3 regions of the Bacillus sp. NPDC094077 genome follow, and region 3 is predicted to be linked to each of the others. Evidence: riboswitches for the same ligand, from Rfam matches in the RefSeq annotation. Region 3 holds a riboswitch; each other region holds the start of a gene.
What was found. Region 3 has a riboswitch for magnesium ahead of mgtE (magnesium transporter). Riboswitches for the same ligand answer to the same signal wherever they lie in the genome.
Positions count from the first base shown of each region.

Region 1 (3,289 bases), on a different contig from region 3:
GGTTCACCAATATTCAATCCAACTTCTTTACAAACCTTTCTTGTAACAATTTCATTATCGCCAGTTAATATCTTCACTTGTACACCATGTTTCTGTAATGCTTGAATGGCAGAAGCTGTAGATAGTTTAGGCGGATCTAAAAATCCGATATATCCAGCAAGAACCATAACCGATTCATCTTGTACTGTATAAGCTTTATGATTTGGCTTGTTATGCTTCTTGTAGGCTACAGCAATGACACGCATACCTTCACTATTCAATGTCTCACTTAGTTGTTTAACATTTGAGCGCATTTCCTCGGTAAGTGGAATAACTTGCCCATCCATTTCAGTGTAGTTACAAATGGATAAAATTTCTTCTACCGCCCCTTTACAAACCATTGTATGTTCACCTGAAATGTCTTTGACGATGACGGACATACGACGGCGAGCAAAATCAAATGGAATCTCATCTAGTTTTTGAAACATTGAAGGGTCGAATTTATGATTTTCCTCTGTATGCTCAATAACAGCTTTATCTATTAAATTTTTCAATCCAGTTTGATAGAAGCTATTTAAATATGCAAATTGTAATACGCGATTACATTCATTCCCATTAGGGTCTAAATGGCGAACAAGCACCACTTTATCTTCTGTCAATGTACCTGTTTTATCAGTACAAAGAATGTTCATAGCCCCTAGATTTTGAATAGAGTTTAGCTGCTTTACAATTACTTTTTGTTTAGACATGTTAACGGCACCTTTTGCTAAATTAGCAGTTACAATCATTGGTAACATTTCAGGTGTAAGACCCACTGCAACAGCAATAGCGAAGAAGAAAGCTTCTTGCCAATCACCTTTTGTGAAACCATTAATGAGAAGGACGATAGGCGCCATAATAAGCATGAACGTAATTAAGAGCCAACTTACTTTGTTTACTCCTTTATCAAAGCTTGTTTCTGCACGTTTGCCAATTACTTTCTTTGCTAAAGAACCGAAATAAGTGTCTGTACTAGTTGAGACGACTACAGCTTTTGCACTACCGCTAACAATATTTGTTCCCATGAAGCAAAGGTTTTCCATATCAAGCGGATTGTAATTATTTTTCATGCTTTTCGGTAATATATGTTTATTTTCTGTATGGTAGCAGTTTTCGTATTTTTCTACTGGAAGTGCTTCTCCTGTTAAAGAAGATTGATTTACAAATAAATCTTTAGCGGATAAGATACGCACATCAGCCGGAACGATATCACCGGCTGAAAGTGAGATGATATCTCCAGGTACAAGCTCTTCAATTGGAATTTCTGTTGTAAGGTTTCGATTTAAATTTGTCACGTTTTTTGTTTCATGTATAAACCCGTTTATTCTAAAGACGCTTGCAGTTGTTCGAACCATAGCTTTTAACTTATCTGCCGCTTTTTGAGAACGAAATTCTTGGGAAAAACGAATCGTTGCACTTAGTAGTACCATTACAGATACGACAAGAGTTCCTTGTATATCATCTGTGAAAAAAGAGAGTGCTCCAAGTGCCAATAAAACAAAAATAAATGGATTTTTAAATGCCAGCAAAAGTTGAATATACCATGGCGATGTTTTATTATGAGCAATTTCGTTCGGACCGTATAAAGAAAGTCTACGAGTCGCTTCTTGTTTAGAGAGTCCATCTTGTGTTGTTTCTAGAATTTTTAACGCAGAGTTTACATCTTGTGTTGCAATTTCCACTAATAATTTGTTATTTGTTTTCATGCTATTTTGATCATAAGCATGCTTTGTTTCTTGTCTTTGTAAATTTAACATCGGTAGTTCCTCCTTTGTCATGAAGGAGGAAACAATCTGTTACTCGACTATTTAAAATTAGGAGGAACAGCTTCTTTCCTACCTACATGATGAAATATTAACGTAAAACATATGGGTATCTGGGCCGAATCATCAATTGCCACTGTTCCTCACCTCTGTACAATTTAATAGTTTCTGAATATGCTATGTTTGTTTCATAGTAAGGTGCATAAAGACGTAAAAAAGACCTTTACTCACAACGAGTAAAGGTCTGAATTCACAGTTAAAAAGAGTCCACACGAAAGCCTGTTAGTGAACATAGATAAAAACAGTTTTTTTGTATGACAAAATACATGCACCTCTCCCTCGTTGAGTTTTAGCACTGTATAGCATAGGTACTGAAACCAGCTACGTTAAAAAAGGCCTTCATTCCGACCTTTCCTGTTGACCCATTGGCGTCTCTCGACATTTTTGGGCAGCAGCGTTTCTCTATACAGGAGCCTCACCTAACAGAGACCATATTCAATTACATGTTGAATGTTAGCACTGAAACTTTGTAGTGTCAATATCTTTTTAATCTGTTTTTTTGAAAAATCAAATAGATTCATGATGGCCATATAGTAGGAAATAAGGGGTATTTTTATTGTAAATAAGGTGGGAAAATAAATGTTTTAATGGATATAAATAAAAAGCACTGAAACCAGTGCTTTTTATAATAGATTAAGAGATTGTATGGTTTTCAAAAATAACAATCTCTGAGTTATTTGCTGTTGAAACGCGTTGTGCGTAATATGTTAAAGCTGAAGAAATATATGTTGGCAACGTCTCATTCGTATGTGATGTTGTATATTCATGGATTAATTCTTTTAAAGTCGTCCATTCTAATTGTGCTGGGTGATCAGACACGAAAGAACTTACCCAGCGATCAAATGAAGATGAAAAATCAGTTTGTAAACGAAATACTTCTTTCATAATAAAACGCTCCCTTAAAATGTAGTATAATCATTTTAACATAAAACACGAACGATTGCTAAGTTTTTCAAGAATAACGTTCGTGTTATATAGTTGTCTAGATGATTGGCTATGTAAATTCGATTTGCCATTTGAAATAACATTCCGTAAGATGAGAGATAGATTATATAAAGAGCTGGAGGAAAGAAAGTGGAATTTGTATTTTTAGGAACTGGCGCAGGTGTTCCTTCGAAAGGAAGGAATGTTTCAGCAATTGCTTTGCAATTGTTAGAAGAACGAGGACAGACTTGGTTATTTGACTGTGGTGAAGCGACGCAACATCAAATATTATATACATCTGTACGTCCACGCCGCATTGAAAAAATATTTATTACCCATTTACATGGTGATCATATTTTTGGATTGCCTGGTTTATTAGGTAGTCGTTCATTTCAAGGAGGGACTACACCTTTAACAGTGTACGGACCAAAAGGAATTAAGCAATTTATTGAAGTAGCATTATCGGTAAGTACGACACATGTGAAATATCCACTTGAAATTGTTGAGATAACAGAAGAAGGTAC
Region 1 covers NZ_JBNNUF010000001.1:660,183-663,471, reverse strand. Annotated here, with positions in the region: gene mgtA (magnesium-translocating P-type ATPase) at 1-1,775, opposite strand, end outside; M-box (ykoK) riboswitch at 2,108-2,275, opposite strand; gene ACQKNR_RS03365 (DUF3932 family protein) at 2,475-2,726, opposite strand; gene rnz (ribonuclease Z) at 2,916-3,289, shown strand, end outside.
Region 1: another riboswitch for magnesium. It lies ahead of mgtA (magnesium-translocating P-type ATPase); the one in region 3 lies ahead of mgtE (magnesium transporter).

Region 2 (3,289 bases), on a different contig from region 3:
TCTTACAACATATTTATTAATATTTCAGGTCTTCCCCAATTCATTTCTTCACAAACGAATCTAAGTTTTTCTTCATCCATTGTGTGTAACCCTTCTTCTAGTGAACATGAAATTGGAACTTCACAATGAATTTGCGCTAATTGTAATGAAATATTTAAGTTCTCTAAATCACTTTCAATCTTTGTACGCTGTGCTTTCGTTAATGATGCTACATTTTCTAGTACAGCTGGTACTGTTCCGTGCTCTTGAATCAGCTTATACGCTGTTTTTTCACCGATACCTTTTACACCTGGATAGTTATCACTCGTATCTCCCATGAACGCTTTCGCATGGACGATTTGCCATGGTTCTACACCTTTCTCTTCCATAATTTTCTCTGGTGTGTAATACTCGTAATTTCCAATTCCTTTGCGCAGAAGCATAACTGTAACGCTGTTATCAACGAGTTGAAGTAAATCTGTATCACCTGTTAAAATATAAACTTCCGCTTCATTGCAATATTGTTTTGCAAGCGTACCGATACAGTCATCCGCTTCATATCCTTTCATACCGATGACCGGAATCGATAATTTTGCAGTCATTTCTTGTACTAGATCAAATTGCGGAATTAATTCTTCTGGCGGCGCTGCACGATTTGCTTTATAATTCGAGAACGATTCCGTTCTAAATGTCGTACTTCCCATATCCCAGCACGTTACGATGTGTGTTGGTTCGATTGCTTGCGTAGCTGTTAATAAATGCTTCATATAACCATGAATCCCGTTCGTTGGGGTACCATCTTGTCGTTTCATAAACTGTCCATAGACACTTGTTGCGTAAAAAGCACGAAATAATAGTGCCATACCATCAACTAATAATACTTTTTTCATAATTCCTCTCCTATTAAAAAAATAATAACCTCACGTTATCACGTAAGGTTATATAAGTAGATTACCATTCTACGTTTTTGCTCAACTTTGTCTATTATACATTGTTTTTGTATATTTAGCATCATTAACACATTAAGACATTCTACTACAACAAGTATGCAGTATTCCTGAATACGTATTCTTTCCAGTCGAAACAACTACAGCCTTTGCATTTCCACTAACAATATACGTACTTTTGAAACATACATTTTCAAGCTCAAGTGGATTATAATCTTTCATCCGTTTTAATGGAATAAATCGTTTACGTTCAAGATGATAGCAACTCTCAAATTTCTCTATACTCGCGTCGTTTCCCGTTAGCACAGACTCATTTACTAATAAATCATTTGCATAAATGATACGTACATCTGCTGGCACTGTATCTCCAGCTGAAAGAAAAATCATATCTCCAGGTACAAGCTCTTGTACTGGTATCTCCATCATTTTCAGTTCAGTGTTTAGCCCTGCATTACTAGAACATTCCACTCTAGACACAGTAATTTTTTCGCATTGTAATTCATCACGCACATGTTGTTTCGAAAGACCTGGAATCATTCCGCTTAACTTCATCATTACCTCTGCAAGAAGCGCTCTTTTTGAAGTGAGTTCATTTCGGCCGTATACTTGAATACGTTTTTGCGCCTCTTTCATAGATAATCCGTCTCTTGTTGTTTTAAAATACGCAAATACAGATTTTACATCTCTTGTTGCGATTTCAATTAATAAATCTTTATTTTTTTGAAGCATCGTTTGTTCTTTCATTGATTTTTTACTTAGTTTATATGACGTGTTACCCACAGTTTTGTTTGCATATAACATATTATCGTCTCCTCCTTTACAACATAGGAAGAAACGCTTTGTTTCTCAATTTATCAACTTTACCATGAAAGCGTCTAGCGCTTAAATATGTATATAAACGCTACATTATGATAAATATAGAGGGAGGAACAAGTCGTTTCCTGCCTACATCATATATTTTTGATTTGAAGTATATGGGTAACGGAACCGAGTCAGAATTTGACATGCTCCTCACCTCCTCGTTTATTTTTTAGTTATAGTCTATACTATGAAACAACTCATATATTTGTAACAAAAAGACCCTTACTCCGAAAAGAGCAAAGGTCATTACATACACAAATAAACGATTCCTAATACAATTAGAAATCTACAGACCTCTCCCTCGCCGAGTTTTAGCACTGTATAGCATAGGTACATTACCAGCTACGTTAAGAAAAACCTTAATTCGATCATTCCTGTTGACCCATTGGCGTCTCTCGACATTTTTGGGCAGTAGCATTTCTCTATACAGGAGCCTCACCTAACAGAGACTTATTTCATTACATAGAAAATGTTACTCTTATTTAAAATAGATGTCAACACTTTGTATGGAAACTTTTCCTTATTACAATGACTCCCTCTAGTGTATTACAGTCATATACTTCCTGTTCATCCTTTGACTATTTAAATGAGTTGAACACATCAGAGTTTTTTCAAATAATCCTTCAGATCCTATACTCCCACATAGGCTTTGAGGTTAGAGAACTTAAGGAATCCTCCTCCAAAATAATAGAAAGTAAAGATATATGGAATTATGAAGAAATTTTATCCTCTCTCCATTTAGATATTATATATATTAAGCGAGACGGAATGCATATGGAGTTCACCTTAGTTTCAAGAGAGGTTGATGAAGACCGAAAGTGCTATATTTATTATGGAAACTTCACAGGTGAATCAAGATAATATCGATATATTTATGCAACAAAAAACCTTACGTATAAAACGTAAGGTTTTTATTTAGCCCCACATATGCCGTTCTCTCTAGATGTCCATAAACCTGCTCTCACAGGTGGATGTTCTCACAAATGTTTGTAACTTCCTTCTTAAAAAGATGGCTTGTTATCTACATTTAAATATCGAACTTCCGTATTATACTTATTGGTTTAAGACATGCATAAGCTACGTACACCGTAGGAATTTTATATAATGTTAGTTGAAATAAGACCCCCCGCACGTGCCGCTCCTCGTAAATGTCCAAAAACCCGCTACTCGCAGGTGGATGCCCTCACAGTTACCGTACATCTTCCTCCACAAGGAAGGCTTGATGATGGTCGCTAAATATTGAGCTTCCGTATAACTAACATCGGTTTTAGACATAAATAAGTTACGCACACCGCAGGATGTATTATTGACTTGTCGTTATATTATCACATTGTTTTCAATGTGTAAAATACAATCTTTTTCGAGCAATCTCTTGCTTGTGACCTTATTTTAATACAAATTATTTTTGCATGCAAGTGATTAATCTTCTTCTTTTGCAATTTGATTTTCTGAATAAGAAATCCAATCACTCCAGCTACCTGCATACAATTTAACATTTTGGA
Region 2 covers NZ_JBNNUF010000003.1:521,368-524,656, reverse strand. Annotated here, with positions in the region: gene ACQKNR_RS11470 (5'-3' exonuclease) at 3-869, opposite strand; gene ACQKNR_RS11465 (cation-transporting P-type ATPase) at 1,002-1,727, opposite strand; M-box (ykoK) riboswitch at 2,078-2,241, opposite strand; partial or broken gene ACQKNR_RS11460 (hypothetical protein) at 2,393-2,648, shown strand; RNA gene ssrS (6S RNA) at 2,702-2,885, opposite strand; RNA gene ssrS (6S RNA) at 2,907-3,090, opposite strand; gene ACQKNR_RS11445 (sulfurtransferase) at 3,207-3,289, opposite strand, start outside.
Region 2: another riboswitch for magnesium. It lies ahead of ACQKNR_RS11465 (cation-transporting P-type ATPase); the one in region 3 lies ahead of mgtE (magnesium transporter).

Region 3 (3,289 bases):
CTATACAACGTAAAGCAATGGAAATTCATTACTTAGCTATCTTAAGAAAAGCCTTAATCCGACAATTCCTGTTCTACCCATTGGCGTCTTTCGACATTTTTGGGCAATAGCCTGTGTTTGTATAGGAGCCTCACCTAACAGGTTTAGCAATATAAATTTTATGTATTTGTTTCGTGTAGCAAGCATAAATACTTTTTTTTTGCCTGTCAAGTAAACGTCTTGCTAATTTTATATTCTTTATTGCTTTATAAATCTTTTAGAAATGATGTGAGAAAATGTATTTAATCATCTCGTATAGATACATATTTTCGACTTGTAGTGTATAGTTTGATTAAGTAGTTTAACCATATAAATTTGATAAACAGTAAAGAAGATTTTAATCATAAAAGAAGATTTTTTGAAGAATGTTCTTTTGAGGTACGGAATGAATAATGATTCAACTTCTGCTATAAAGTTAAAAATGAATCGTAAACAATAAGTTTCATATACGAAATCTCATTTGTTTTATAACATTTCTTCAAACTAATTGTATTTAAATTTTATATCTTTTAAGTAGAATTTTAAATTTGCAATAGAATTGAATTACATTTCTCTATAAAATAATTTTTTATGAATCGAATCGAAAGTTAGTTGACAAATATTAAATTCTGGTTTAAATTTTGAAGTAATTCAATAATCTTTGTTAGGTGAGGCTCCTGTATAGAGAAACGCTGCTGCCCAAAAATGTCGAGAGACGCCAATGGGTCAACAGGAACGGTCGGATTAAGGCCCTTTTTAATGTAGCTGGTTATAAAAACCTATGCTATACAGTGCTAAAACTCAACGAGGGAGTGGTATACGATTTGATAGAAAGGCACCTCTGCGATTTTGGCAGAGCTGTCTTAATAATCATTTATTTGTATTGTAAAAAACCTTTACTCCTTTTTGAGTAAAGGTTTTTCTGTTTAATTTTATTTATTTTTATCTTGTCTATATTCAAAAAGGAGGTAGTTCTAAATAATGAATTGATTGCAATGTAACTATTAATGCTCAAATAAAAATTTTAGACAGATAAAATAACACAAAACCACTCATGAAACTCTAGAGTCTCTCTTAGCAATATGAGGAGGAGTTAACATGAAGAAATTATTAAATGAATTACTTGTAACCCAAAATAACTTGGATGCAGAGAAAGTTTTACGACATCCGTCGTATGATGTTGCGCAAGAAGTAAAACGATTTTCAATTGAAGATCAAGTCATATTACTAGATAAGATACCTGTATTAAAAAGCTCAAAAATTCTTCAACATTTGAGTACAGAAGAAAAATATAATATCTTAATTCACTTATCTGAAAACAAAGCTAAAACGTTACTAAATTTACAACCGATTGATGAAACAGTAGATCTACTTCTAGCGGTTCACCCGGAAAAACAAGCTAAATTAATGGCGTATCTAAATAAAATTACAAAACATAACGTAAAAAAATTAATGGCTTTTAAACCTGAAACCGCAGGAAGCCTTGTCACAAGTGATTTTGTTGCAGTTAGAGGGAATTGGTCAGTAAAAATGACATTGAAGTACATTAGGGAACATTCTGAAAATGTAGAATCGATATCTTATATTTATGTTCTTGATAGTCATGGTCATCTAAAGGGAATCGTTTCCATACATGAGTTATTATTAGCAGCAGATGAAGAGATATTATCTACTATCATGATTCAAGAGATGATTTCAGTACACGCTGAGGTTGATCAACAGGAAGTTGTAAAAAAGCTACTGAATTATAATTTAGCAGCAATACCCGTAACAACAGCAAATAATGAGATGATTGGCATTATAACATTTGATGACGTAATGAATGTTATGGAAGCAGAAGCTACAGAAGATATCCAAAAGTTAGGCGGAAGTGAACCATTAAATCAATCTTACTTTGAATCTAGTATTTGGAGCATTTTCTTCAAACGTCTACCATGGTTATTGCTTCTATTTGTTGCTGAGGCATATACAGGTACAGTACTAAAGTATTTTGAAGACGAAATTGAAACAGTAGTTGCCCTTGCTTTCTTTGTTCCATTATTAGTAGGTACTGGAGGGAATACAGGAACACAGGTTGTAGCAACAATTACTCGTGCAATTGGTATCGGAGAGGTGAAATTTAAAGACATTTTCCGTGTAATGAAAAAAGAATTTGCAATAGGTATGCTTCTCGGACTTGCACTTGGGGTAGCTGGGCTCACTCGTGCTTATATGTTAGGTGTTGGAACAGAAGTTGCACAAGTTGTGGCAATCACTTTATTATTTATTGTTATTTGGGCCTCTCTTGTTGCAGCTGTTTTACCTTTGATTCTGAGAAAATTAAAATTAGATCCTGCAGTCGTTTCCGGTCCATTCATTACAACATTTGTTGACGGAACAGGGTTAGTAATTTATTTCATGGTTGCAAAAACGTTATTAAATTTGTGAATATACACTGAAATAAATACGAAATGGAGGATAAGTATTTCAGCTTGCTTGCTAAGACATAGTGGAGAACTCAGGAATGAGGAAAACAAACACTTGTATCTTTAGGTAAATAATATTTTAAAGGATTCATTGAATGTAATTAATGCTGGAGGATAAAACTATGAAACACCTAAGAAAAATCTTTAAAAGAATTTTAATCCTTTTTTCTATTTTGATACTTATTGGAATAGGGATATTATTTGGCACAAACTATGGCCGAGATCTTCGGGGAACAATTGCTGGGAGTATACTAACTTCTCAGCATCCACAATATGCGAAATATACATTCCTATCCAAAAAGGAACTTGATGAACTGCAGGATCGAATTAATCACCCAAGATGGTCAAATAGTGATGAGGCTATTTATAAAAAAATAGCAGGAAAAAGATTAGAAGAATTTAAAAATCAGCCATTAGAAATTGATGTAGAAACGATTAAAAGTAACAAAGATAGTCGCTTTCTTTTTGAAGGAAAATTAGTTACTATTAGTAACCCTTTCAATGTTAAACTTGTTAGTCATCAAGGGACACAAGGTGATAAAAGGGGAGAAAAAATTAGTGTAATGGCAAAACGTAATCATGCACTTGTTGCTGTGAATGCAAGTGGATTCGCTGATGAAACAGGAAGAGGTGGAGGAAATGTTGCAACTGGAATAGTAATAGAAAATGGGGAAGCCATTGATACAAATATGGATAGAAATACCCCTACAATTATTACGGGTCTAACAAAGTTTGGACAAATGATAACAGGAAATTATTCTACCCAACAACTCTTAGATAAACAAGTCGTTTCCGCAGCTGGATTT
Region 3 covers NZ_JBNNUF010000033.1:1,274-4,562, reverse strand. Annotated here, with positions in the region: M-box (ykoK) riboswitch at 1-149, opposite strand, end outside; M-box (ykoK) riboswitch at 672-839, shown strand; gene mgtE (magnesium transporter) at 1,117-2,445, shown strand; gene ACQKNR_RS28385 (phosphodiester glycosidase family protein) at 2,606-3,289, shown strand, end outside.